Regions from separate parts of the Alteromonas sp. Cnat2-8 genome, predicted to be linked through region 1. Evidence: riboswitches for the same ligand, from Rfam matches in the RefSeq annotation. Region 1 holds a riboswitch; the other holds the start of a gene.
What was found. A riboswitch is a leader RNA that binds a small molecule or an ion and turns the genes downstream of it on or off. The one in region 1 is predicted to bind thiamine pyrophosphate.
Positions count from the first base shown of each region.

Region 2: it holds a riboswitch for thiamine pyrophosphate, as region 1 does, so the genes downstream of both, thiC (phosphomethylpyrimidine synthase ThiC) here and MHN00_RS00460 (TonB-dependent receptor) in region 1, are expected to answer to the same signal.

Region 1 is NZ_JAKREX010000001.1:101,292-116,136, reverse strand. It holds gene MHN00_RS00510 (putative 2OG-Fe(II) oxygenase) at 1-845, shown strand, start outside; gene MHN00_RS00505 (2OG-Fe(II) oxygenase) at 852-1,409, opposite strand; gene MHN00_RS00500 (DUF3450 domain-containing protein) at 1,870-2,631, shown strand; gene MHN00_RS00495 (MotA/TolQ/ExbB proton channel family protein) at 2,638-3,996, shown strand; gene MHN00_RS00490 (MotA/TolQ/ExbB proton channel family protein) at 3,998-4,522, shown strand; gene MHN00_RS00485 (biopolymer transporter ExbD) at 4,534-4,932, shown strand; gene MHN00_RS00480 (energy transducer TonB) at 4,934-5,545, shown strand; gene MHN00_RS00475 (tetratricopeptide repeat protein) at 5,548-6,813, shown strand; gene MHN00_RS00470 (GNAT family N-acetyltransferase) at 7,043-9,304, opposite strand; gene MHN00_RS00465 (hotdog domain-containing protein) at 9,364-9,789, shown strand; TPP riboswitch at 9,920-10,023, shown strand; gene MHN00_RS00460 (TonB-dependent receptor) at 10,079-12,169, shown strand; gene MHN00_RS00455 (hypothetical protein) at 12,187-12,450, shown strand; gene pnuC (nicotinamide riboside transporter PnuC) at 12,450-13,094, shown strand; gene MHN00_RS00445 (phosphotransferase) at 13,060-13,902, shown strand; tRNA gene MHN00_RS00440 (tRNA-Trp) at 14,114-14,190, shown strand; gene MHN00_RS00435 (alanine acetyltransferase) at 14,498-14,845, shown strand, end outside.
Region 2 is NZ_JAKREX010000007.1:211,076-225,920, forward strand. It holds gene spoT (bifunctional GTP diphosphokinase/guanosine-3',5'-bis pyrophosphate 3'-pyrophosphohydrolase) at 1-262, opposite strand, end outside; gene rpoZ (DNA-directed RNA polymerase subunit omega) at 405-677, opposite strand; gene gmk (guanylate kinase) at 847-1,488, opposite strand; gene MHN00_RS18725 (alpha/beta fold hydrolase) at 1,695-2,366, shown strand; gene MHN00_RS18730 (GGDEF domain-containing protein) at 2,562-3,623, opposite strand; gene hemC (hydroxymethylbilane synthase) at 3,820-4,758, shown strand; gene MHN00_RS18740 (uroporphyrinogen-III synthase) at 4,822-5,553, shown strand; gene MHN00_RS18745 (uroporphyrinogen-III C-methyltransferase) at 5,554-6,726, shown strand; gene MHN00_RS18750 (heme biosynthesis HemY N-terminal domain-containing protein) at 6,723-7,898, shown strand; TPP riboswitch at 8,010-8,121, shown strand; gene thiC (phosphomethylpyrimidine synthase ThiC) at 8,397-10,307, shown strand; gene thiE (thiamine phosphate synthase) at 10,304-11,905, shown strand; gene MHN00_RS18765 (HesA/MoeB/ThiF family protein) at 11,898-12,692, shown strand; gene thiS (sulfur carrier protein ThiS) at 12,689-12,898, shown strand; gene MHN00_RS18775 (thiazole synthase) at 12,900-13,670, shown strand; gene thiH (2-iminoacetate synthase ThiH) at 13,667-14,800, shown strand.

The sequences.
Region 1 (14,845 bases):
TGCTCAGAGAACTAGGTGAGTATGAGGCTTCTATTGTTGAAATAGAAAATGCCAAAATACAGTCAAATAAAGTGGCGCTATTAAGTGAGAAGGGCTATTCGCTGCTTTGTTTGGGGCGCGCAAAAGAAGCACTCAACTGCTTCAACCAATTGATAAAAATAGAACCACTAAACCAAGGTTGGTGGACAATGTTATCTACATGTTGGTCTATGGCCGAACAAGAAAACCGTTATAAATGGTTGTGCGACTATGACAAGCTTGTTTACGTTAACGCTATTAAACCTAGTCCAGTTGATACTGCTAATTTCAATGAAAAACTAAAAACTGCCCTTGTAGAAAAACATCAGAATCAACGGCATCCTATTGGACAATCATTGAAGAATGGGACGCAAACATATGAAGATTTATTCGTCACATCCTTACCTATCATTAAAGAATTGTCGGAAAACATTTTAGCGCAGGCAAAACTATTTACCGCGCAACAGTGTGCTGACAAAACCCATCCGTTTTTATCACGGTTAAGCGATAAGCTTAAATATATCGGTTCTTGGTCAGTAAGGTTAAGAAATGGAGGCTTTCATAAGTCTCACTACCATCCAGAAGGATGGTTAAGCGGCGTTTACTATGTGGATGTGCCTAAAGCCGTTGATACAGATGGGCAAGGCTGGTTGATGTTTGGTAGGGCTGATATTGCGAATCAACGATTTGAAGGGGATTATGCAGTCAAACCCGAAGGGGGGACGGTCGTTCTGTTTCCATCATACATGTGGCACGGTACTAACGCTTTTACCACTGATGAACACAGATTAACCGTTGCCTTCGATATTATTCCAAACGAAATCTAAACGTAGTTACACTTTTTCTAGCTTAAACGCCAGGGTGTAACGGGGCGTGTAACAAATTCTATTGGGCGGTCTACCGACGTGTTTGATCGCACCATGGAAAATTGCAACACGAGCAGGTTTTGGTGTGCACGCGAATAAGCAATCGTCGTTGTTGTCATAGAACAACGTTTCTCCTCCCCACTCAATGTCCCATTCAGGTGCAATATAAACCAAAACAGTGAACTCATTCGCATCAGGTGCACAATCTGTGTGCGTAAAAAGCATATCTCCATACGATGCGTGATTCACATATCCTCTATAAGCACTAAAATCTTGTTTTGTAATACCGCGAATGGCCTCAATCGCTCTGTGGTATACGGGAAGGGTTCTAATTTGCTCAGATGTTAGATTCACTGCCCAATGCCGATATTCTTGTGTATCAGGTCTAGCAATTTCGTCTCGCTTGAACGCGCTTACTTGTAAACCTTTGAATAAGCTTTCCGCTTCTGCCTGAGTACAAAGGTCGTCGAAGATCCACAGGGGTTTGTTCTCAATCGTAATGTGGTGAGTTGGCGTGAATGTCATTGCATACTCGTCTGTATTTTGGATTTTTCATGAAGTTTATATGATTAGTCCTTCTTTTAATAGCAAGTAACATCTAGGTTAAAAATCATATCTAATTTCTGCGAGTAGCCAGAAATGCGCGCTGATAAATTGTTAAATAAACTTGGTAATTGATTGTTAGTTAATCGATTAAGGTGTCAGTGATGCTCTATTCTTGTCTGATGTCATTATTTTGGAATGAAATCTGCACTGCTAATGAACACAAATTAGGCAGACGGAATGAAATCTACTAGGTGTAAACAGTGTGTTACTTGACTAAACGTAACATTCCATGTGAGTATAATACGTTCGTAGTACTGACAATTGACGTCGGCGCTACATTCCTGAAACAAAATTGTGAAAGTTTTATACGCCCCTTGCCCGAATATTTTCCTATCGGCGAGGATTCAAATAAGAAATTTGGTTGGGAACTATGTCCAAAATGAGCAAGAGAACTCTTATTGCTTCTACTGTTATGGGTGCATTCGCACTAACAGGTAGCGCAGTCTCTGCAGATACGCTTGAAGATCTTCATAAAGAAGAAGCGAAAATCCACGCGGCTGCAGCGAAATCTCAAGAAAAAATCAATACGTTGTTTGAACAGTCTCAAGAACTACTTGTTGAGTATCGTCAAACAGTAGATGAGACAGAAAACCTTAAAATCTACAACGATTACATCGCAAGCCTAGTTGCAGACCAGCAACGCGGTATCGATTCATTACAACGTCAGATCGACAGCATCGAACAAACTAAGCAGGGCATCGTTCCTCTTATGTTCCGCATGATCGACAGCCTAGAGCAGTTCATCAAGCTAGACCGTCCAATTCACTTAGACGAGCGTCTACAGCGTGTTGAGCGTCTTCGCGACCTTATGGCTAACTCTAACGTAACTGTTTCAGAACAGTTCCGTCAGGTACTAGAAGCTTACCTAGTTGAAGTTGAATACGGTACTAAGATCAACTCTTACCAAGGTACTATCGACGACGCAGGCACAGAAGTTACTGTTGACTTCTTTAACCTAGGTCGTACGGCGCTAGTTGCACTTTCTCTAGACCAAACTCACGCATGGGTATGGAACAACGAAAGCCGCGCATGGGAAAAACTGGGTGACGAGTATCTGTCTTCAGTTGTTGACGCAGTTAAAATGGCTAACAACGTCATTCCTGCGGATCTGATTAAACTACCAATTAGCGCAGCGGAGTAATTGTTAATGAAACCAGTATTCAAATCTCTTTTAGCCGCTGCGACAGTTGCAGTTGCAGCAACCGGAGCGCAGGCTCAGGAAGCAAAGAGCCTGAAAGATCTTCTAGACCAGGTTCAACAGAACCGCGTTTCTGAAGCTCGCCTAGATAAGCAACGCGAAGCTGAGTTCCAATCAGCACGTGCTGACAAGCAAGCACTTCTTCGCAAAGCACAAGCAGATCTTAAAGCTGAACAAGCTCGTGGTGACCGTCTACAGAAGCAATTCTCAGACAACGAAGTTACATTAAACGAGAAAGCTGCTGAGCTAGACCAAGCTACAGGTACACTTGGTGAAATGTTCGGTGTGGTACGTCAAGCATCTTCTGAAGCTTACGGCCGTATCTCTACATCAATCGTAAGTGCACAATTCCCTGGCCGTGGTCAGTTCCTTGCTGAAATGTCAGAAGACTCTAAAGGTCTTCCAAACATTAAAGAACTTGAAGACCTATGGTTTGCTCTTCAGAAAGAAATGACTGAAGGCGGTGAAGTAGTTAAGTTCACTACTGAAGTTGTTAACCTTGACGGCGGTTCTTCACAGCAAGAAGTTGTTCGTGTTGGTACTTTCAACCTTGTTGGTGAAGCTGGTTACCTAGCGTATGACGCTGAAGCTGAAGTTGTTCAGCCTCTTGGTCGTCAACCAGATGGTCACTTTGTAGCTTCTGCTGACGAACTAATCGGCGCTACTTCTGGTTTTGTTCCTTTCTTTGCTGACCCTTCTCAAGGTGCAATCCTTGGTCTATTGAAGCAAAAAGCGACAATGTCTGAGCGTTATCATGCTGGTGGTCCAGTTGGTTACACAATCACAATTATGCTTGCGATTGGCCTACTAATTGGTATCTACAAAATGATCACACTAACGATCACTGGTGGAAAAATGCGTTCACAGCTTAAGAACGTAAACAATCCTTCAGAAGGTAACCCACTAGGTCGTATCCTTAAAGTTTACCAAGAGAACAAGACTGCTGATGCAGAAAACCTTGAGCTTAAACTTGATGAAGCGATTCTTCGCGAGCTTCCAAAAATTGAAAGCGGCATTAACGTTATCAAGATCTTCGCAGCGATTGCTCCTCTACTAGGTCTACTAGGTACAGTACTAGGTATGATCGAGACATTCCAAACCATCACACTATTCGGTACAGGTGACCCACGTATGATGGCAGGAAGTATCTCTATGGCTCTTGTAACTACTGCTCAAGGTATTATCGCGGCTCTGCCTCTAATCCTTACTCACAGCATCGTAGCTTCTCGTAGCAAGTCAATCATCCACATTCTTGATGAGCAAACTGCGGGTATCGTAGCTGCTCACTCAGAGTCGGAGAAAGCGTAATATGAATTACCTGATTGGATTATTCGAATCGGTCAGGGACTTTATCGCTACCGGCGGTGACGTACTATACTTCGTTGCTGCCGCGCTCTTTCTCATGTGGGTTTTAATGATTGAGCGTTACTGGTATTTAACCTCGGTCTTCCCAAAGGTGAAGAAAAACATCATCGCGAATTGGGATGCCCGAGCAGATACCACATCATGGTATGCGCATAGAATCCGTGACGCGTGGATTTCTCAAGCGTCAGACGACCTTAACGCTAGAATGCTGATTATCAGAACCATTATTGCAATGTGTCCACTAATCGGTCTACTTGGAACAGTAACCGGTATGATCAGTGTTTTCGAGACAATGGCAACACAGGGCACCAGCAACGCTCGTCTAATGGCAGCTGGTATCTCTATGGCAACGATCCCGACAATGGCGGGAATGGTAGCCGCGCTATCTGGACTGTTCATCAGTTCACGTCTTGAAGCGAAAGTGAAGCTGGCAAGAGAAGGGCTAGTTGATAGCCTGCCACATCATTAGAGAGAGAGATTATGGCTCGAAAAGTCAGAACCGAGGAAGAAGATGCACAGATCGACATGACGCCCATGTTGGATATCGTGTTTATCATGCTGATCTTCTTTATCGTTACCACTGTTTTCGTTAAAGAAGCAGGGATCGAAGTCAACAAGCCAGATGCGAGCCAGGCGATTCTTCACAAAAATGCAAACATTTTCATCGCCGTAACTGAAGACGGAAATGTTTGGCTAGACAAGCGTGAAGTAGCGCCGGACAGCGTAAGAGCGAATATTGAGAGACTGCTTACCGAGCAGCCTACAGACTACGTAATCATTCAAGCTGACGTTAAAGCGAAGCATGGTTTAGTAGTTGAGATTATGGATCAGGTTAAAGCCGCTGGCGTTAACCGAGTCTCGGTAGCGGCAAGGGGATAAGATGTTACGTATAATTGTATCTATACTTTTAGGTGCTGGTGTTGCATTTGCCCTTTTCGTTCTAATGGCCAAGTTGATTGAAAATTCATCTAGACCAGCAGACGAAGTACCGCCTGCACCGGTTATCGATATTGTAATGCAGGAACCAGACGACCAAACGCAAACGCGTACTCGTGTTCCACCACCACCGCCGCCTCCGCCGCCACAGCCTCCTAAAATGGAGCAAGTTGAGCCGGAAACTGCGGAACCTGATGCAGATGGCTTTAGCTTAGCTATTCCAGCTATCGACACAGGTGGTGTTGGTGTAAACATCGGTGGTGTTGGTGCAATGCAGCGTGATGGTGAAGCAACACCTATCGTTCGTATCGACCCGAAATATCCACCTGATGCAGCCCGTGACGGCCGTGAAGGTTGGGTAAGACTGTCTTTCACTATCAACGAAGTTGGTGGTGTTGAAGATATCGAAGTTATCGAAGCTGAACCTAAGCGCGTATTCGACCGTGAAGCACGTCGTGCTCTACGTAAGTGGAAATACAAGCCTAAGATCGTTGATGGCAAGCCAGTTAAACAACCTGGCATGTTCGTACAGCTAGACTTTAAACTGGAGCAATGATCATGATGAAACGTACATTCAAAATGTCAGCCGTTGCTTTAGTGCTAGGCGCAGGCGCGGTGCTTTCAGCACCCGCTGCCCTAGCGCAGTCAGCACCTGTTGTTTGTCCTGGATATGAGAAAGGAAAAACAACGCTTGTAGGTGAGCGTACCGGTAAAAAAGTTCAGAAAGCTTTTGAGTTCTACAATGAAGACCAAGTTAATGAAGCACTAAACGTACTTTACGAAATCGACGCATCTGACGATTTCGATCGAGCTTACGTAAAGCGTTTTATTGGTAACTTACTTGCTGCGCAAGAAGGTCAAGGTGGTAAAGCTTTAGGGTATTTGGTTGAATCAGTTGAACCGAAAGTTCTAAACGACCTTGAACACTCTCAAACACTTAAATTACTAGGTGATTTGAGCATGCAGGAAGAGAAGTACACTGATGCCATTAAATGGTATAACGAGTGGATGGACTTCACGTGTAAAGAAGACGCAGACGTATATACGCGTTTGGCACAGGCTTACTTTGAATCTAAGCAACTAGCGAAGATGGTTGAGCCAGCAGACAAAGCGATTGCTTTGTATGAAGAGCCAAACAAAAACCCGTATGTATTAAAGCTAACTTCTTACTACGAGCGTAAGATGTACCCTGAAACGGTTGCTGTTGCGGAAGATCTTGTTAGAACTTTCCCTCAGGAAAAGACTTGGTGGTCACGTCTTGGCTTTTTCTACATCTTAGTTGAAGACTATAAGAAAGGTCTTTCAACGCTAGAACTTGCTTATATGCAGGGTTATCTAGAGAAAGAGTCAGAAATAAAGACGCTTGCTCAGCTTTATCAAAGTAACGGTATGCCTTACAAGGCGGCTAAGTTGCTTGAAAAGCACGTGAAAGAAGGCTTGCTAAAAAATGATGCCGATATGTTAGCAAACGTAGCTAATGCTTATCACCAGGCAAAGAACTTCAAAACGGCTGCTGACTTGTATGCACAAGCTGCTGCTAAGAGTTCAGACCCTGAGCATTATCGTAAGCAAGGTACACTTTTACTTGTAGCGGAAGACTACAAAGGCGCTATTAAAGCACTAGAGAATGCTCTAGAGCGTGGTGCTGAAGACCCTGAGAAGATTCACTTCACGTTAATGGAAGCGAACTTCTACGCAGGTAACTTCAAGTCTGCTTACAAGCACGTACAAGAAGCTAAGAAAGATCGCTCTCTACGCCGCAACGCTGCAGCGTGGGAACCTTATATCAAGGAAAAAGCAAAGAACCGCGGTATTAGTATCTAATATGTGGTTTTAGCAAAAAAGCCTCCCTTTGGGAGGCTTTTTTTTGCCCTTAATTTAGTAAGTGAGCTTTTCTCGAATGGGATTTTGTTTATAGGGCTTTAACACCAGCCCGCATAGATCATTAGCCTCTCAGCGGTATTTAAAATGTTCGTAATCGCGGCTTGTTAACGCAGGTATAGTGGCTCTACGCCAAGCAGATTATTTGTACTTTCAGGCTACAGACTTTCTATTATTTGAAAGCAGGCAGAAGTGCTTCTCTTATAACAATAGTGACTTCTTTTAACCCACTTGCTTTTAGGTTTTCTTCGTTGAATGTAGAAACACGTTGCTTCGCATTCATATCTGAATGTGTAAGTACTTTTCTGAGAAAGCGCTTCGTGTTAATGATTTCAACAAGACGCCATAGCGTATACAGTATTGTGTTATTTGGCTTGTTCAGTTGAGTATTTGCGCTTGGTGTAGGGTGAGTCTCTGCATAACGCGCAATTTTATGTAATATCGGCCAAACATCATCTAAAGTGCGTGTGCCTTGGGTAAAATGTACTAACTTTTCTACATAGATTGTCAGTATGCTAATGGGCACGTTGTCTAACTGGTTATCGAATTGAAAGCTCTCTTTGAGTGCTATCAATTCAGAAAGCAGTTTTTTTGCTCTGTTGGAATGAGGATATAACGCTAGTGCACTGGTTTCGCCACTGGCTTTATTAGGCTTTCGCCCATAGTCTACAATCTCAAATCCATTTCTTGTCCAAAAGCTGTCTAACTTTTGTGTCGTTCCATAAGAAGTACAGATAGCGTCAATACTTTGCTTTTTGGCTTCATTACTAACTCTTTGTAGCAAGTAACTGCCCATACCCTTACTCTGCACCACCGTATCGACGGCAATACGATTAATACGCCAATATCTAAACGTTGCTGTTTTTGCATCAGCAGACAACAGAGCAAGTCGCTGTGCACCTAAATGCCCTTTAGGACGACGTTTTCCAGACGCAATGCCCAAGGCGGTATCGTTCAGGTAGTCGCTACCTTCAGCGTTTATGATTGCAGTACCTATCACGTTGTCGTTGAATTTAAGTATGGCAACAAGTATATCCGGGCTATCCATCAAGCGCATAAAATCATCGGGTGTAGTTTGATAATGGGCTAATGAAAGTAGCGACATTATTTGCAGAAGCGCCTCTTCGGAAATGCTTTTAAACGAACTTATGGAAAAATCGTAATCTATCGGTGGGTTAATACTGTTTTTGAAATTAATCTCGCCAATATTGCGCGCCGCATCTCTGTCCTCAAATAAACAAGTCGTATTGAAAAAGGCTTCAATGGGATCATGTTCGAACCATCGTAACGGCGTTGATAGTCTTAAATGGATAGCTGATGGCGGTAAACTAGGGATGAGTTTGTGAATAAAACCACTGCCTGAACCTTCATAACCCAAAAGCGTAGTACTAAGCACCCACTGCTTGTGGTTGGCTATGATCCGGTATACATCCGGGAGGGGGATTGAAGCCGCTTCATCAACAATTACAACGTCGTACTTTTCATCTTCTGTGGTATATAACAAGGCACTGTCAGGGGGCACCCATTTTACACTGCCAAACGTCGCTGCCTCATTCTTATCACCAAGGATTAGTTGGGTTTGAATGTTAGCGGTGGATGGTTGTTGTGTTCTGACACCTGCTATTTCGTACTGGTGAATACGTGAAAGCACGTTCTTCACATTATCAAAGCGTTCACTGGTTAATAGTACATTTTTACCCTGTCTGATTAGGCTTTCAATGAATATACCTAATAATGATGACTTGCCTCTGCCTCTTGGGGCGGTAATCAGCGCGTTTAGTTTATTAAGTGAGTGTGCTTGATATAAACGACTGTATGCCTGCTCTTGCTCTTCTGATTTAAATAGTGAGCCTCTATAGACGTTTGACGTTACGCCTTGGCTAATGCGGTACATAGCCGTATCTGGAAGTGTGGTTTTTTCTTCAGTGTGAAGTGCCACGTAGTCGTTGTTACGCAGGTGCTTTATAAAGCGTTCGAGGTATCGACTTTGTGTAAGCGTAAACCCCTCCGACAGGAACGAGACCGAAATATTGTTGACCCATTCACTCAATGCAGGGCAAATAAGTATTAAACAACCACTGCGTTTAACGATCCCCGCCACTGCCATCACGTCGCCAGGTTTGAATGAATCGCGACAGTCTAATGTGGCAATGTCACATTCGCTCCCCAGTACTTGTTTGCGGTTCTTTCCCTTAAGTGTATCGCCAGCAAAATTCACAACGCTTATAGATGAAACTTCATCTACAAAGGCTTGAACGCTACGTATGGCAGCTTCACAAAAATCATCATTGCCAGATATTACAAGCATTCTCCGGTGAAGCGGGCAAGTCACGTTTGATAAGTGTGAAGCGTGAGAGCTTTTTTTGCAGCCATTTTCGCCGCTATTTTCAAAGTAGGGGGCTAATAGCCATTCGCGTAATTGAGTTAGCGCCATGAATCAGTTTTTTCGGTATAATCTAACGCTATAGTAGCGATTTATTATGAGGAATTCGAATGCGCTTTCTTTCTCGGCGTCTAGTTATGCCAAACGACCTTAATTACGCCAATTCTTTGTTCGGTGGCCGCGCGTTAGAATGGATAGACGAAGAAGCTGCAATTTGGGCTATTTGTCAGCTAGAAACTAATTGCTTGGTAACTAAGCATATTGGTGAAATTAGTTTCGAATCACCGGCTATGCAGGGTGATATCGTAGAGTTTGGTCTAGAAACTAAAGCTGTAGGCCGTACGTCTATTACCGTAAGCTGCTTGGTACGCAACAAAGCAACCAAGAAAACCATCTGTTTTGCAGACGATATCGTTTTCGTAAAGGTTGACCCTGATACGCGTCAACCAACCGCACACGGCAAAACGTTGGAAGGTTTAAAAGCACAAACTGACGATGAAGTACGTCGCCTAAATATGAATATTGACGCTGAATAGCCCTAAGCTTTCAACGCCTTATATCATATATAAAACCTTACGTTAGCTTAACGTCTTATCTGCTTGACGGCGTGTATCGAACTGGTAGACTCCGTCGCAGAAGTTGAGTTTGCTAGTTTTAGCCGCGCAACACTATACCAAGGGGTGTCCGTTTTCGGTCTGAGATCCACATTCGTGGGAACCCTTAAACCTGATCCGGATAATACCGGCGTAGGGATGGTTCACAATATAGCCTTATCACCTGCCGTTAGACCCGGATCTTTTTTCTTAAATAAGAATAAGAGATCCCATGTATAAAACACTTTTCACACTTTCACTGCTTGCTAGTTCCGTTGCGGCCTATGCGCAACAAACCAATGTAAGTAACACTTCAGATAGCACGCCATCAGATATTGAGCGCGTCATCGTATCTGGTGATTTTCGTCAAACTACACTCGACCAGTTAAGTGCTAGCGCGACCATTTTAGATCAAGAGCGTCTTCGCAGTAGACAGCCGAGCCATATCGACAGTGTGCTAAACAGTATTCCAAACGTAAACTTTGCAGCTGGTGCGTCTCGCGGCCGCTTCGTGCAAATTCGCGGTATTGGAGAGCGTAGTCAGTTCGCCGAGCCTATCAATCCTTCTGTAAGCTTTATCGTCGATGAATTTGATTTTTCAGGCCTTGCTGCGGCAGGTCTTATTTTTGATACTAAACAACTAGAGGTATATCGCGGACCTCAGGCTACCTTATACGGCACAGGTGCATTGGCCGGAGCGGTTAAACTCTCCAGTAATGACGTGGGTAGCGACGCCCCAGACTACGTTGAAGCCCGCATTGGGAACAAAGAGAGTTACCGTATTGAAGGCGCCACTGGTGATGATATCAACACGGATTGGGGCTATCGTGTTGCGCTGGTTCATAATCGCAGTGATGGCTTTGTAGAAAATACGTTCTTGAATAGAAGCGATACCGCGAATATCGATGAAACCGCACTGCGCTTTGCCGTTGAAGGCAGCGTAGATGAGCGAACCACACTTGCACTTACTTATCGCTGGTACGATATCGATAACGGTTACGATGCATTCTCGCTAGACAATGACAACAAAACGCTGTCTGATGAACCAGGATTTGACGAACACCAAACCCACGCTGTTAGCGCGCGCTCTACAACCAATACAGCAGCGGGCGACTTTATTCTAATTGCCACCCATGCTTCTCACAATATTGCTTATGGCTACGATGAAGACTGGACATTCACAGGGTTTCACCCGTGGGGTTACACGTCTTTTGACGCCTATTATCGCGATGTAGAAACACAGACCGGCGAGATGCGTTTCGTGTCGTCTGACAGTGCCGCACTTTTTGATGGTATGACTGACTGGACAATAGGCGTGTTTTATAAAAGCACGGAAGAAAAGCTGCTACGTCAATACACTTATTTGGATAGTGACTTTGCCAGTGAATACACGCCTACGACGACCGCTATCTATGCTCAGACTGAAAGTCGTTTGAACGAAAATTTAGTACTGGTAGCAGGGTTAAGAGTAGAAAACTACGATTTTGATTACGCTGATAACAACCAACTTACTCGCGCGTTCGACACCACCATGGTAGGCGGGAAAGTCGCGCTTCAGTATACGCAGGGCAATCACTTCTATTACGGCAGTATTTCACGCGGATATAAAGGTGCAGGCTTTAACCCCGACAGCCGCGTGAATGACAATCAGCGATTCTTCGACGAAGAATATAACTGGAACTACGAAATAGGTGTAAAGGGCCCATTACTTACGCCTGACCTAATTGCTCGTGCTGCAATTTTCTATATGGATAGAAAAGATACTCAGGTGAGCGATTTTGACGTTATCACTCGTGATGACGGTACGGCAGGGTTCGTAGACATTATTGATAATGCTGATTTAGGAACAAACAAAGGAGCCGAGCTGGAGCTTAGCTGGATTGCTAGTGATGCATGGCAGCTAGATGCAAGTGTTGGATATCTAAGCGCTACCTTTGAAGGGTATACGCTTGCAGACGGTACTGAAGTGTCTGAGCAAAGGCAGGCTCAATCACCTAAGTGGACCGCAAACCTGTATAGTGAGTACGCACTTACAGATAACATGCTCTGGCGTGTAGATGTAGATTACAAAAGCGAATACCGTTTTTCTGACGGCCATGATGTAACCTCGCCAAGTACTACGCTGGTTAATTCGGAGATTGTGGTGTTACACGGTGATTGGCAGACATCACTGTGGGTACAAAATGCCTTTGATCGTGAGTACTACACCCGTGGATTCGGTGGTTTCAGCAACGACCCTCGCGATGAGTATGCCTTCGATGAGCCATATTACCAAATAGGTAACGGTCGTCAGTTTGGCGTTACTGTTAAGTACGCGTTTTAAAATAAAAGGAAACAGACATGCAAGTTATGGTTGAACTGTCGTTGTACCCATTGGTTAACGAATACATTCCACCTATTCAAGATTTCATTGATAGGTTAAATAGCTATAGTGATATTGCAGTTTCAACAAGCTCAACCAGCACGCAGGTTACAGGTGACTATGGCGTGGTTATGAAAGTACTTGGCGAAGAAATGCAAAGGACCCATGAAGAAGTGGGGCAGGCTATTTTCGTTGCTAAGTTTTTAAACTTTGATGCCATGCAATCTAGAAAATCATCTTAATGGCTAACTTTTTTTCTGAGTTTACCTCACAAATTGCCGCTACTTCGCTTTTAGAGTGGGTAGCGGTTGTCCTCGCTATTGCCTATGTGCTGTTAGCCGCAAAACAGAACAGCTGGTGTTGGCTGTGCGCTTTTGTGAGTACCGCAATTTACACCTGGCTATTTTGGCAGGTGACTTTGCCATTTCAGTCTGCGCTTAACTTCTTTTATATGATAATGGCGGGATACGGTTATTATCAGTGGTCGAAAGGGGCGGAAGATGGCGATGTTAAGCCAGTGCTTCATTGGCCGTTCTGGGCTCATTTGCTCATTGTGCCGAGTATGTTATTGCTCGCTTGGGTTCTGTCTGAGGTGGCAGGCTCACAGTTCAATAGTGAGTACCTACTATTAGATGCGAGCATTAATTTATTGAGTGTAGTCACAACATTTATGGTGGCGCATAAAATCCTGCAAAACTGGGTTTATTGGTTTTTCATCAATTTAGCGTCCGCATACTTATACCTGCAAGTGGGTTATGCATTATCTGCTTGCCTGTTCTTAGGCTACGTTGGTTTTGCGGTATTTGGGTATTACCAGTGGCTAGTACAATATAAAAAACAAGGTGAACAGGTTGGATATCATCGCCACGCTGCAAAAGGCGCTTAATCTTAGTGACAGTGCGAAAATTTTGTCACACCCTGCTGGAGCGGTAAATCACGTTTACCGCGTTCAAGAGCTCGCAGATAGTCAGTTACCCTTGATTGCAAATAACCTTCAAAGTAGTGGGCAACCAAAATCGGATCATAACCCTGTCGACTTAGCGGTGAAATGGATGGGCGATGATGACTTTAGTGGGGTTAATCGTGCGCACCAATTTGCTTTGCAGCAACAGCTTTATAGGTTGGGAGTAGCGCCGCAACCTATATGGTTAAGCGATGATGAAACCATCTGGGTTGAGCAGTGGCTAGAGCACAGTGACAGTGCGACGCTTTCGATGCTTGAGCTGGCCAACACCCTCGCTCGTATTCATTCTTTGCCCATTACCGCTAGGCCATTAGATTTAGCATCAAGATGGCAGCATTATATTAATGTTGCACAGCTCGATATGAGCAGTGAGCTTTATCTAAAAGCCCAATCATTGCGGAAACAAGTAATAAAAAGTGAACAAGACGATGACGACTATGTGTTATGTCATAATGACTTGCTAACTAATCACTTATTACTGAGCGCAGATAACTCACTCAAAATTATTGATTGGGAATATGCCGCCATGGGAAACCGCTACTTCGATTTAGCAAGTTGCTGCCTTATCAATAAACTTGAAATCAATGAAAGTAGAGAGCTCGTTAAGCATTACGCCAAGCTAATGAACATCGATGAGCACGACGCGATAGCGAAATTTGATCTGCACACCGAGATTGTCGCTATCACTAATGACCTGTGGTTTGCTGCGCTTAACGCCAATAAGGTCTAATTGTCATAAACTGCTCCGCATTTAAAAGTGACGCTGCATAGAAGTCGGTTTAAAAGCGGGCAATAAGACAAAACACAGGTGATGGATAAAGGCTATTTGGTGTTATTCGATTGAAAAAACAGCGCATTGCGTGTTAATTAAGCATGCAGTGCATGGTAGTGATAAAAAGGCTTTACCTTTTTAATGTCATCCGTATAATGCACAGCGCGCTAGGGGTGTAGTTCGAATTGGTAGAACAGCGGTCTCCAAAACCGATGGTTGGGGGTTCGAGTCCCTCCACCCCTGCCACTTTCTCTTCTTGTGAACGTTTACGTTCAAATCCTATATCGTTTCTTTGTTAAATTCTTCTTAAATTTTTTTGGTTTCTGTTGCTAGTGCTTAATTTTCTGCAGCTGTTTTATTTCCTCTTATACCAAGGGCTAGGCATTATAAATTCGCGAATAATACTTAAGAATCAACGCTTATGAATTAACGCTTGAGCATTAAAGAGCAAGTACAATCCAAGCAAAAGAACGCGATAGTTATTCAACCAAGCCTGCAACTTTAGTAAACTAAACAAATATAATGAACTATTCACGTTAGGTGTCTTTACGCAATGTCTCTTACTTCATATCAGCAGGCGGTTTTACAGGAAATGGGGATCCCTGTTTGGATCACCAAAGACGCCTACGCTGAGCTAAAGCAGGAAGACCAAGCGAAACAAAACAACGCCAATGCAGCACAACGCAACGTCGGCAGTACAAATAGTTCATCGACACAGTTACCCTACAGCCAAAACGCTCAAACCAATAAGCCGCCTTCAACGCCAATATCTCAAGAAGAAAAGCAATCACGGCTTGCTCAGTTGCGGGCAAATGTTGGCAGTAGCGCGAAAGATAAGGCTAAGCCTAAAGACGGCGGGGCAGCAAAACTTTCCACACCCGGCGGGTCGCACAATGACGGG
Region 2 (14,845 bases), on a different contig from region 1:
CTTCGGCTAAGTCTTCTTTGCTGTAATGGGTATCTTCAATAACGTCGTGAAGGAGTGCCGCCATGATCGTTTCGTGATCAAGGTGCATGTCAGCCAAAATACCGGCAACTGCAACTGGGTGAGTAATGTACGGATCGCCGCTTGAACGCATTTGTCCGTCATGCGCTTCTTGCGCAAGCACAAAAGATTCTTGTACCAACTGAACGCGGTCGGCTGGTAAGTACTCTAAAACTTTCTGCTTTAAACCTTCAAACAAATACACAGTGAAGCGTGACCCTTATCTAACGTTACAACCCTAAGAATACGTTTAATTGTGCAAGAAGCCAATACGCCAAAAGTAAAGCGCCAGTGCTTTTTTCAAAGCACTGGCGCTAAAATACCGATAAAACCGTTAAAAAGAGGTTTTATTGATCAGATAGGATGTTTGCTACTGATGCAAATTCAGCATGTTCTTGCTGCTCTTGAGCTTGAAGTTCTGCTTGTTCAAGCGTAGCAGCCGTTACCAAACCTTCTTCAATTTCACGAAGTGCTGTAACAGTTGGCTTATCGTTTTGAACGTCAACCATAGGATCTTTGCCTTCAGTGGCAATTTGACGTGCACGGCGTGCAGCAACAAGCACTAGGTCAAAGCGGTTACCAATTTTATCTACGGCATCTTCTACAGTTACGCGAGCCATGTATTTCTCCGAAAATTAGGTTGAGCAAGTTATTCAAAAAACGGCCGCGTAGTATACACAGATACGTGGCGCGATCCTAGCGTTTTGTTTGAATTTGAAGCAGTCAGATCATGCAATTTATGCAGCGATCGTTCGATGCTAAAACAAAACACGTGTTGTTAAGTTAAGCTTACGCGCTACCGAGCAGTTCGTCCAATAGCACTTGATGGCGCATTTGTTGTTTTCCCGTGCGAAGTCGCTGTGCTGTAACGATGGCTTCCAAATCGTTTAATGCAGTCGCGAAGTCGTCGTTGATAATTACACTTTCGAATTCATTGAAATGAGACATTTCAGCTACGGCTTGCGCCATACGCCCTGCAATGACTTCTTCACTGTCTTGACCGCGATTATTTAAACGCTGCTCTAGCACGTCGAGTGAAGGCGGAAGAATGAAAATACCGCATGTGTCTGGCATAAGCTTTTTAACTTGGCGCGCGCCCTGCCAATCGATATCTAGAAATACGTCAATGCCACGGTGCAAAGTTTGTTCAATTGTCACGCGGGATGTGCCGTAATAATTGCCAAATACTTCTGCGTATTCAAAAAACACACCCTGTTCAATCAGCGCTTCAAACTGCTCTCGGCTCACAAAATGGTAGTGCACGCCGTCGACTTCACCCGGACGAGGTTGACGTGTTGTATGAGATACAGACACCTGCATTGGCGTAGCTGTATTGCTTTCATACTTTTCCATTAGCGCCTTTATAAGGCTTGATTTTCCTGCTCCAGAAGGAGCTGCAAGAATGAATAAGTTGCCGAGTAGTGAAGCCATAGGGTATTAAAATTCTTTCAAAATGTGGTGATTTCAAGTGGCAATGATAGCATATTAAGCGGTTGTGCCGTACCTTTCATTGCATAGTGAAAACTTGGATCACTCTACCAAGCTTATGCCGATGGGTTACCACAGCAAAAATTAATGGGGTCAGAGTACTTTTCTGGCCCTAAATGTACTCTGACCCCAAAACTAGGAAATAAAGCATGACTCAGCAACTTCTGCCGTGCGTAGAGATAAACCCATCCACTACGCCTGATGCCTGCGTTATCTGGCTTCACGGTCTTGGCGATTCAGGCCATGGTTTTGCGCCTATTGTGCCCGAGCTAAAACTGCCCGAATCAATGGCGGTTAAATTTCTCTTTCCTCACGCTCCAGAACGCCCTGTGACTATCAATGGCGGCATGAGAATGCGCGCTTGGTACGATATTAAATCGTTAGATTTTGAAAGCCGTGCGGACTTAGAAGGTGTAAAAGAGTCGGCTGCTCAGGTAGAAGCGCTTATCGAAGCACAAATTGAAAGTGGCATTCCTAGCGAACGTATAGTACTTGCAGGATTTTCTCAAGGCGGTGTTATTGCTCTGCACTTGGCACCTAGATATGCCAACAAATTTGCAGGTGTTATCGCTCTATCTACCTACATGTGCGAGCCATCACTTCTTGAAAGCGAAGCAAAAGACACAAACCGCGAAACGCCAATTATGATGGCACATGGTGAGCAAGACGAAGTGGTGCCGGTATTTATGGGCAATGCTGCGTTTAAAACGCTGAGCGAAAGTGGCTTTAATGCCACATGGCAGACTTACACTATGCAGCACAATGTTTGTATGCAAGAGCTTAACGACATAAGTGCGTGGCTTCAAAAAGTTCTAGGGTAATGCCTTAAGAGCCTGTTGGCCCTTGCTGCAAATTACGTTCATATAATAAAACCCAACAGGCCCTAGTATTTGAACAAAAGAGAAAGCTGGTGACGCAACAAAAGCCAGCTTTATTCTTAGCGTAAGTGGGTACACGTCTATCGATTGCAAAGTTGCGCCTTCCGTCTCTTCTTTATTTCGCGTTTATTCCAATAACTATTCGACGACTCTGTTGCGCCCCGCATTTTTAGCTTTGTAAAGATTGTCATCGGCCTGCTTCAAACAAGCGTGCAAGTTTGTATCAGTAAGCGCTGTGGCTACACCAAAGCTTGCGGTTATGGAGTGATTAACATCACCCTCTACAAACGGATTAGCTTCAATCACCTTTCTCATTTTTTCCGCTAATTTTACCGCTTGGCTCAACGTTGCATGAGGGAATAGAACCAAAAACTCTTCACCACCGGTTCTTGCCACCACGTCAGTAGTTCTTACTGCTTCTTTCATTAGGCGAGTGATGTGTATAAGCACTTCGTCACCAATATCGTGGCCATAGGTATCGTTGATTGTTTTGAAATGGTCAATATCTACCACCACCGCACTTAAAGGGAAATGAGCACCGGGATCTTGCATTGCGCGTTCAAAAAAAACAGCTTCAAGGAATCGCCGGTTAGGAAGTTTTGTAAGCGGATCGGTATTAGCCTGCCGCATGCGCTCTAAATTTTCACGCAGCATTTCTTTTCTGCTTTGATGCCAGAAATTTTCACCTATAAAGGCGACGCAAATGAAACAGAACGTAGCGATTAAGAAGCGGGAGACATGCTCTGCTGGGTACTCAGCCACTATTTTTTCTTGATTGTAGAGCATAAAAATAGCGATACCCATGGTCACTGCTACGTAAACCATGGCGGGCTTGAAACGCACAACAACTATCTGAATAAAAAGCAGGGGAAAAATAAAATAAAGCCCAGTGTTATTGAGTCCGCCGGTATAAACCAAGCCGTTTATGGTAAATGCTACCACTAAGCCTGCTAAATAATAGAAGACATCAACGCGAGGGAACATATGGGATAACGCCACATTGGCGTACACAAAAGCGGCTGACCCCGCCAGCGTTCCAACGAGCAATGGGTTGTTTGTACCCATGTTAATCCACGCCATAAACGCCATAATTGTGCCACCAACATAGGATATGAAATATAGCGTTAAGCGCCTTCGTTTTGCTTCCGCTTCATCTTGCTGAGCACTTCTAAGTAATTGACGCAACGACGAACTGTCCATAAAAAGACTTATCTCCGCATTTAAAACTAATTGACCATTATTCCTTTCAGCATAGACTGAATGTCTAATAATAACCAAGGAGAAAACTGCGCCTAATTTCAAACATTAATACAGAAAATGCGTATACTACGGGGTATATCGTATGACGTTATGTGATACATCGTTTTAGTTTCTTTTTATATAGTTTGGAATAGCCATGAGTCACCTCAACACTACCCGCACCGTTCGAATTGCTACTAGAAAAAGTGCTTTAGCGCTTTGGCAAGCAGAGTATGTGAAGGCAAAATTGTTGGAGCATTATCCGTCAATGACCGTTGAGCTTGTGCCTATGAGCACGCAGGGCGACAAAATTTTAGATACACCTCTGGCGAAAATTGGTGGTAAAGGACTTTTCATAAAAGAGCTTGAAATTGCCATGCTTGAAGGCCGTGCCGATATTGCCGTGCACTCTATGAAAGACGTACCGGTCGAATTTCCTGAAGGTTTTGGCCTTCACGCTATTTGTGAGCGAGAAAACCCGTTCGACGCCTTTGTTTCAAATAACCACGACAGTTTAGATGCCCTACCCCAAGGCGCAGTAGTAGGTACGTCTAGCCTTCGCAGGCAGTGCCAAATTCGCAAGTATCGCCCTGACCTTATTATCAAGGACCTGCGCGGAAACGTGAATACTCGCCTAGCCAAGCTAGACGCAGGTGAGTACGACGCTATTATCTTAGCTTCTGCTGGCCTTATTCGCCTTGAAATGGAATCTCGTATTCGCATGCCGTTACCCGCTGATATTTCACTACCCGCCGTTGGACAAGGTGCCGTAGGTATTGAGTGCCGTAACGACGATGAAGAGCTAATTAAGTTGCTACAGGCGCTGAACCATACGGACACCAATACGCGCGTTACTGCGGAACGCGCCATGAACGAGAGATTGGAAGGCGGCTGCCAAGTACCTATTGGTAGCTTTGCTACGCTTGATGGAGATGTGCTGACACTAACCGGTATGGTTGGTAAGCCAGATGGTTCAGAACTGCTCTTTGCTTCTGCTACAGCGTCGCGAGAAAAAGCCGCAGATATTGGTGTTGAAGTTGCGGAATCCCTTCTTGAGCAAGGTGCCGGTGAAATCTTAAAGGCGCTTTATAACTAAGTTATAGTTTGTCGAATGCGTGCAGGTTTACGCAGTAAAATAAAAGGATGAAAATTCGATAGTATGTTGCTGTTTACACGCCCACTGCCAAAGTTAAAAGCAAGCGCTTCTGCCTTTGAAAAAGCCGGAATTGACGCGGTAGGCGTTGCCACGTCTAACATCATTGATATTTCGTCTGAAAGAAAAGCTGCTGCAGAATTTTTAGCGTCAAATGCAGTAAACGCAATTGTTGTTACCAGCGTATATGCTGTAGACACCGTTATTGAAGGCTTACGCGAAACGGCTAACGACTTACCATTGATCATAGCTGTGGGCGATGCCACTGCACGAAAATTACAAGCGGGACTTCAGGCGTTTTCATCGACGCAGGTTGCTATTCCCGAAGCCCATACATCCGAAGGTATACTGGCAATGCACCAACTTAATGAGGCAAACTGTCAGCATGTCGTTATCATTAAGGGTGAAGGTGGGCGCGACGCCATAGCCACTGGATTAGACGAAAAAGGTATTTTAGTGAATAGCTTTTGCGTTTATAAAAGAGAGCAACTTACAAGCCCAATTTACACAAAACGGTGGAAAATGGGCGAAGTTAGCGGCATTATCGCTACAAGCGAAGCAATGGCACTGCAACTAATTGCGCAATTTGGCCAAGCACTTAAATCAATTAAATGGTTAACAGTGAGCGACCGAATTGCCAAAACCCTCACTAGCCAAGGCATTAAAGAGGTAGCGGTTTGTCAGCGAGCCACCGATCAGGCACTCATCGCCTGGGTAAAGGATAACTGGGAGTATTGAATGGCCAACAACAATGAAAGTAGCCCACAAAAAGAGGAACTCGTGAAAGTGGAAGCTGAAAAAGACGTTATCGAATCTTCTGCCACGCACAGTGAATCAACATCGTCGGGGGCTGCTAAAAAGAAATCGTCGGGAAATGGTCTACTGTGGTTTGTTGTAATCATCCTTTTCCTTATTGTGCTTGGTATGGCTGGCGCAGGTTACTGGTATTACATGCAGCAACAGTCGGCAAGCAAGGACTCTGAATCTGCACTTCAAACGACGACCTCTCAGCTAAACACTATTGAGCGTGAGCGCGCTGGTCTTGTTGCCTCTATCGACAAAGTAGCTCGCACCAACCAGACGTTAGAAAGCACGGTAGCCGAGTTAAAAGCGCAAAACGAAAAGCTGACGCTGCAAGCTGAATCGACGCTTGAACAACTAAACAATATGGAAGGTCGCCGCCCGGCAGACTGGCTCATTGCTGAAGCTGATTACTTAGTTCGCATGGCAGGCAGAAAGCTTTGGTTAGAAAACGACGTACGCACAGCAATTTTGCTGCTAGTTAACGCAGATAAACGCTTAAAGTCGTTGGCCGACCCATCGGTACTTCCGGTTCGCGCAAACCTTGCTGAAGACATTCAAACACTTCAACAGCTTAACCCTGTATCACAAAGCTCCGTAGCCCTTGCGCTTACAGGCATGATAGCGCAAATAGATAAGCTACCACTTGATACCTTTGAAAAACCACAAGACGCCAATGCAGAAGACACGATCTTATCGGAGTCAGCTGACGACTGGCAGGAGAACCTTGCAAAAGTGTGGCGTTCACTGGTGAACGATTTTCTTACCATAAAAACCATTGAAGGCCCGGTTGAACCAGTGCTTTCACTGGAAGCGCAGTTTTTAGCAAAAGAACAACTTCGTCTGCAGCTTATGCACGCGCAAACTGCCGCGCTTCAGGGCGATGCAGGACTTTACAGCCAGTCGCTTCAATACGCTCAAACGTTAATTATTGAAAAGTTCGACACAGAAAAAAGCCAAGTAACGGGCTTTGTAGATGCACTACAAAACCTCATTGCTACCGATGTATCGCGCCCAATACCTACAGAGCTAGCGTCACAAAAACCGCTAGAGCGTCTATTGGATAGCCGCGTTAAACAGGTGTTCGGACAAGGAGCAAGTGCACTATGAAATGGTTAGCTGTTGCCCTTGCGGTATTAGCCGCATTCGTTGTTGCACTAATTGTTGGCCCGATGTTGTTAGGCGATAAGGGCTACGTACTCATATCACTGGGTAATACCGCTGTTGAAATGACGGTGATTAGCTTTTGTATTTTAGTGATAGGTGCCGTCATTGCCTGGTACGTACTATCTCGACTTGTATTGTGGGCGTTAAGCCTGATCACAGGTTCACATAAATGGTTCGGCACTTTGGGTGAGCGCAAACGTAAGCGTGCGTTTTACGACGGCTTACACGCAATGGCTGCAGGTGATTTTGATACGGCTCAAAAGGCGCTAAGCAAAACCACCAACGGCGATTTCGAAGGCGTTAACTATTTGGCGTCAGCGCAAATTGCTTTTGCCAATAACGATTTAGCCAAAGCCCGTTATTTCCTTGTTCAGGCAACTGATTTTCCAAAAGCAAAAGTATCCGCAACGGTCATGCACGCGCGTATTGATATGGCTGAAGAAAAATACGATGCGGCACTAGAGAAACTTAACGAGCTTGACGAGCAAGACCGTGAAAACAAGCAGGTTGTGCAGTTGAAAGCGCAAATTCTTGCCAAGTTAGGTAAGTGGCAAGTACTTCAGGAGAATTTGTCAGGCTGGCGTAAAGCATTGCCCAAAGCGGATTACACCGCATGGAGCCAGCGCATCGCCAAAGGTAAGTTTGCCGAAATTGCCAGCAAACAAGGCGCTGTCGAACTTAAATCGTATTGGGAAACCCTACCTCGTAAGCTTCGTCACGACGATGCTTACCGCGCGGCCTACATTCAACAGTTACTTGACCAAGGTATGCATGCTGACGCACAGAATTTGCTAGTTGAATGGCAAAAACGTGGCCCGAACAGCGCCCTGTTTCCGCTGTTCACGCAGCTTAATATTCCTGATGCATCGCCATCACTACGACTGCTTGAAAGCTGGATAAAGCAAGACGAAGAAAACGTGTCGCTATACTCCACGCTAGGCCAAGTTGCATTTAACTCAGGCGATGATGTGTTGGCGGAAAAAGCCCTGCTTAAAGCCACCAAAATGAAGTCGCGCAAAGAAGACTTATTGCTGCTGTCTGCAATTAGCGAACGCAAGCACGACACAGCCACTGCACTTCAGCTTTACAAGGAAGGTCAGCAGCTAGCCAGCTAGATGAATATTCATTTAGCTTTCTGGTAGTACTTGTATTACCCGTAAAATTGAAGATATAGTAAAAAGGAATTCTCAATTCGGGTTGTTTCAACAACAACCCGAATTGACTTAAACAACTTGTCGGAGTGCTTCACTGTTAACCCAGTAAGCTGAGACCGCGAAAGTGGGATCCGTAGAACCTGATCAGGCTAATACCTGCGAAGGGAACAAGAAAATACAAAGTGCACAATGTTAAACCGTGGTTTAGCGTTGTGAAGCGAAGTTGTTTTGCTGTTGATGATACAAACACACCCATTACGGTGCTGCTCGTCACTCAAGGTAAACTGTTCAAGTTTATCCCCAAGTCAACATCAACGGTGTAAAGGGCTGTAATCACCAAAACCTTTACCGACAATCTCGCTAAAGTAACGGGATTATTCCCCTTCTACACTTACACTTTGTATTCTCCTTCACTCCTGACAAGCATTTTTAGAACCTAAATTAACAAGGTAAAATGCTATGTCGAACAGACGCGAACAGCGCCAACAAGCACAACAATTCATTAATGAACTTGCGGGCGAAGCTTACCCAAATTCAACGCGCCACTACGAGTGTGGCAGCCGTGACGATATTCGTGTGGCCATGCGCCTTATTCACCAACACGACAGTTTAGTGGGTGGAACCGAAGACAACCCTATTTTAGAGCCAAATCCGCCAATTCCTGTTTACGACACTTCAGGCCCCTACGGCGACCCAAAAGAAAACATAGATGTGCACAAAGGCCTAGCTCCGCTTCGCCAAACGTGGATTGAAGAGCGTAGCGATACCCTTGAATTAGAGGGCGTTTCATCAAGCTTTGCAAAAGAGCGTGAAAACGACATATTTACCGAAGATTTCCGCTTTATTCGCAGCCGCAAACCACTAAAAGCAAAAGCAGGTAAAAACGTAACCCAGCTTCACTACGCAAGACAGGGCATTATTACTCCAGAAATGGAATACATTGCCATTCGCGAAAACATGGGCCGCCAAGCCATTAAAGATGCCGAACTGACGCAGCAGCACAAAGGCGAACACTTTGGCGCGAATTTACCCGAGACCATCACGCCTGAATTTGTACGCCAGGAAGTGGCCGCAGGCCGCGCCATTATTCCATGCAACATCAACCACCCCGAGTTGGAACCAATGATTATAGGGCGCAACTTTCTAGTAAAGATTAACGCAAACATTGGTAATTCAGCAGTCACCTCGTCTATTGAAGAAGAGGTAGAGAAGCTGGTGTGGTCAACGCGCTGGGGCGCTGATACCATCATGGATCTATCTACCGGCAGAAACATTCACGAAACACGCGAATGGTTGCTGAGAAATAGCCCTGTTCCCCTGGGCACCGTCCCCATCTATCAAGCGCTAGAAAAAGTAAACGGTGTAGCCGAAGATTTAACGTGGGAGATGTTTAAAGACACCCTAATTGAGCAAGCTGAACAAGGCGTAGACTACTTCACCATTCACGCTGGCGTGCTGCTTGAGTACGTACACCTTACCGCAAAGCGGGTAACCGGCATTGTATCGCGCGGCGGTTCGATAATGGCAAAGTGGTGCTTAAGCCACCACCAGCAAAGCTTTCTGTATGAGCACTTTCACGATATTTGCGAAATTTGCGCTAAGTACGATGTGGCGCTGTCGCTAGGTGATGGCCTGCGCCCTGGTAGCGTAGCTGACGCTAACGACGACGCGCAATTCTCTGAATTACGTACCCTTGGTGAGCTGACGAAAATTGCATGGGAGTACGATGTTCAGGTAATGATTGAAGGCCCGGGACATGTGCCAATGCATATGATTAAAGCGAACATGGAAGAGCAGCTTAAGCATTGCCACGAAGCGCCGTTTTATACCCTTGGCCCCCTCACCACCGATATCGCTCCTGGCTACGATCACTTCACTTCAGGTATAGGTGCTGCCATGATTGGTTGGTATGGCTGCGCAATGCTGTGCTATGTAACACCTAAAGAGCATTTGGGCCTACCTAACAAAGAAGACGTTAAACAGGGGCTGATCACCTACAAAATTGCAGCCCACGCTGCCGACTTGGCGAAAGGACACCCAGGTGCACAAATTCGCGACAACGCCATGTCGAAAGCACGCTTTGAATTCAGGTGGGAAGACCAGTTCAATTTAGCTCTCGACCCGCATACCGCGCGCGCTTATCACGATGAAACTTTGCCGCAGGCGTCTGGCAAAGTTGCGCATTTCTGCTCTATGTGCGGCCCTAAATTTTGCAGCATGAAAATTTCTCAGGAAGTGCGCGATGTGGCTAAACAAGCAGAGCAGCAAGAGTTTGAGAAAGAAAAAGGAATGAAAGACATGGCCCAGGCATTCAATCAGTCTGGCGCAGAGCTTTATCACACTGCAGATAGCAAGGTAGAGCTACCATGATGGCGAAAGCGTCCATAAGCCCTGCATCCAACAACCTCACCACTGCACTTCCTGTAGTGTGGTGTGTGGGAGGCGTTGACTGTAGCGGTGGTGCGGGCGTTACCCGCGACGCCATTACATTGGCCGATCTGAACATCCATGCTTGTGTGCTCACTACACAGCTTACCGTGCAGTCCAACTCAATCATGCTTAGTAAGGAAAGCATGTGCGCGTCGGCATTAAATCAGCAGTGGCAGGTGCTGTTTGAAGATACCCCGCCACGCGCTATTAAGATTGGCGCTATTGCTAATGATGAGCAAGCGCTGTTGTTGTGTGCACGTATTCAAAAAACATCTAACCCTCGCCCCTTCGTTGTATGGGACCCTGTACTGTCTACCTCGTCCGGTGGCGTGCTGAGTGAGTTAAGCGAAAGCGTAGTTGACGAACTGTTGAATACGGTAGATATCGTTACGCCAAATATCGATGAGCTTGCGTGGCTCACTCATTTGCCAGTTGTTGATGAAGCGAGCTTGCTAACTGCAATCAATCGGCTAAGGGGTAAAGGCGCAAAGAGCGTGTACGTGAAAGGCGGTCACGCCCACTGGCAAAAAAACGTGAGCGATATTTTTGTTTGTGCCTCTCACACTCTTCGTTTTAGCCAGCCGAAATACGCTAACGGCAACCTTCGCGGCACAGGCTGTATGTTAGCCAGTGCAGTAGCGGCATTCATTGTGCACGACTACTGCATTGAAGACGCACTTACGCTTGCTAATGCTTACGTCAGCGAAGTTCGCAACCATACACTACCAAAGCAATGCGCAGCGGCTAACGCAAACGCCATAAGTAACGTATTAACCGCCTACTTTGCACGAACCAACGGCTTTCCCGCAAAACCAGAGAGCTTTCCGCTGGTGACCTTTCACCAACGTGGCGCCACTGCCAATGAAAAAGAGCGGGATAAGGATACCCTTCTTGAAGCCTCGTCTTGTAAAGCAGCCCACTTTCCTGCACTTACTCATACTCATTTAGGCATCTACCCTGTAGTGGATAGTGTGCAATGGATAGCCCGCCTCTGGCCAACGGGCGTTAAAATCATGCAGCTGCGGGTTAAACAAGGCTCCCAAGAAGACATTCGTCAGCAAATAAAAGAGGCAATAGAATTGGTGAAACACACCGACTGCCAATTATTCATTAATGACTATTGGGAGCTGGCCATAGAACTCGGGGCTTACGGAGTTCATTTGGGACAAGAGGATATCGACACCGCAGACCTAAACGCCATCCGTAGTGCGGGTTTACGGCTTGGAATATCAACGCACGGCTTCGCTGAAATTCAACGTGTTCGCGCTTTAAACCCGTCTTACATTGCCCTTGGTCACATCTTCCCCACCAATACCAAAGACATGCCTTCAAAGCCGCAAGGTGTAGCACGTTTAGAAAAGTATGTGCAGCTTTGCGATGGCATTCCCACCGTTGCTATTGGTGGTATTAACTTATCGCGCATAAGCGATGTTGCTAAAACCGGTGTTAACGGCATAGCTGTGGTAAGTGCAATCACTCAGGCAGCACACCCGCTGAAAGCCTACCAAGCATTAGTTCAGGAGGCAGGGTTTGCTTAGCCATTCAGCTACTCATTCAATTAGTCACTCGGTAAGCCGAAAGCTTGAGCATCAGGATATACGTCGCTACAGCAGACAACTTTTGCTCGATTGCATTGATCACGACGGACAGCTTAATTTGGCGAGTGCACACGCTGTTATCGTTGGCTTAGGAGGATTAGGCAGCTTAACCGCCCGCTATTTAGCAGGCGCAGGCGTGGGCAACATTACACTTATAGATGGTGACACCGTCGACATTAGTAATTTGCAGCGCCAAATAAGCTACAACGAAATGCACCTAGGCGAGCTTAAAGCTAAATCGCTTTACAATGAACTGCGTAAAGTGAACTCGCATTTAAACATCCAGTTTAAAAGCTTATTTGCTGATAGTAACAACTTACCAACATTAATTGCATCAGCCACCTGCGTGCTGGATTGCACCGACAACGTTACGGTACGAAGGCAGATAAACCTGGCCTCGTTTCGCGCCTCTATTCCGCTTTTTATTGCAGCAGCCAGTGGGCTTACCTGGCAAGCGCTGAACTTGCCTCAAAACTCAGCCACCTGCGGTTGCTACGAGTGTTTAGTGAATAATGTTGCCATACGCGAAGATTGCGTTAGCAAAGGTGTACTAGGCCCAGTAGTAGGCATGGCAGCATGCCACCAAGCTACCCAAGCCTTGTTATTTCTGGCAAGAGGCTTCGATGCCGATATTAAATGGGGCCATTACGTAAACGCCCATGCAGGCCAAGGTACGCTTCAAAGTTTCAAGCTTCCCCCCTCTTCTTCTTGTGAGGTATGCCAATGACCCAAATTAATATCAACGTGAACAATCAACCAATGAGCGTGATTTCTCCTATATCACTTAGTGAATTAATTGCTCTTAAACAATTGAAAGACGAAGGCACCGCCGTTGCCAAAAATGCCGCCATTATCAGCAAGAATGAATGGCCAACAACCTACTTAAGTAACAACGATACCGTGGATATCTTCACCCTAGTGGCAGGAGGCTAAAATGCTAACACTCGCAAATCACACCTTCCCTTCCCGCCTGTTAACTGGCACTGGCAAATTTAGTAACCCAGACACCATGAAAAACGCGGTACAGGCAGCCAAGAGCAGCATGGTGACCTTGGCAATGAAGCGTGTCGCCAGCCATAGTTCACAAGATGAAACGCTTTCGGCATTAAAAGCATTGGGCGTTACTCTTTTGCCGAATACGTCGGGAGCGAAGAACGCGAAAGAAGCCATATTCGCCGCCGAACTTGCATACGAAGCATTAGGTAGCCCTTGGGTGAAGCTGGAAATTCATCCAGACCAACGCTACTTGTTGCCCGACCCCATCGAAACCCTGCTTGCCGCAGAGGCACTGGTTAAAAAAGGGTTTCACGTTTTGCCTTACTGCGGAGCAGACCCCGTTTTATGTAAACGCTTAGAAGAGGTAGGCTGCGCTGCCGTTATGCCATTGGGCGCGCCTATTGGCAGTAATCAGGGATTACAAACCAAACCCTTTTTGCAAATTATTGTTGAGCAAGCGTCGATACCCGTCATTGTAGATGCAGGCGTTGGTAAGCCAAGCGAAGCTATGGCGGCCATGGAGCTGGGAGTAGACGCGGTACTGGTAAATACGGCCATCGCCACGGCTAAGGACCCAGTTGCTATGGCAGCAGCTTTCGCAAGCGCCGTAGAAACGGGGCGAAATGCCTTTGAAGCTGGACTTGGTGCTACCAGCAGTTTTGCCCAAGCCTCTAGCCCGCTTACCGCCTTTTTGGAGCCGGCGGTATGAAGGTAGCGCAGGCATTAATGCAGCAAGACTTGTCGCATGTGGCTATGTCGATAAACAGCAAAACAGCGGGCGACGTAGAACGAGCGTTAGGTAAAGATACACTTTCTTTAGACGACTTCATGGCGCTGATCTCTCCCGCTGGCGCTAAGTACTTAGAAGCCATGGCCTATCGCGCTAAAGCAATTACTCGCCATCGCTTTGGCAATACCATGCAGCTGTTTGTACCTTTGTATTTATCAAACTTGTGTGCCAACGAATGTACCTACTGCGGCTTTACAATGAGCAACAAAATAAAGCGCAAAACCCTGTCTATAAGCGAAGTGTTGACCGAAATTGAAGCCATCAAAGATTTAGGCTTTTCACAGGTGTTACTGGTTACTGGCGAACATGAAACCAAAGTGGGGATGGAATATTTTGAGCAAACACTAAGCGCCATTCGCGAAAAGGTGAGCTACCTTATGATGGAGGTACAGCCTTTAAAGCGCGAGCAATATGAAACCTTGAAGCACCTGGGCTTAGACGCAGTGTTAGTGTATCAAGAAACCTACTCACCCCAGCATTACGCTAATTACCACACTCGAGGAAAAAAACAGGACTTCTTATGGCGCTTAGAAGCCTCCGATCGCATAGGGAAAGCCGGCATTGATAAAATAGGCATTGGCGCACTACTGGGTTTAGGCGACTGGCGGGTTGATAGCGCCATGACCGCCCTTCACGGCAAATTAATACAGCAACACTACTGGCAAAGCCGTGTATCTATTGCTTTTCCGCGCCTTCGTAGCTGTGAGGGTAACAGCACTGGCGGCAACGCCCTCACCAACAGTAAACTCCCTAACGAGCGAGATCTGCTGCAGCTAATATGCGCCCACCGCATTTTTAACCCACAAGCAGAACTCTCGCTGTCTACCCGAGAGTCGGCAGTATTTCGGGATGGCGTAATGCCGCTTGGCATAACGTCTATGAGTGCAGCGTCGCAAACACAGCCTGGCGGTTACAGCGCCCCATCGAAGGCACTAAATCAATTCGATATTGACGACAACCGATCTGTATCAGACGTCGTGAGCGCACTTTCAATGAAAGGACTGGAACCCGTATGGAAAGACTGGATGCCGTTTACAGAACGTGTTTAAGCGCAAGAATACCTGTATTTTTCGTTTGAAAACTCGCGCTAAAAT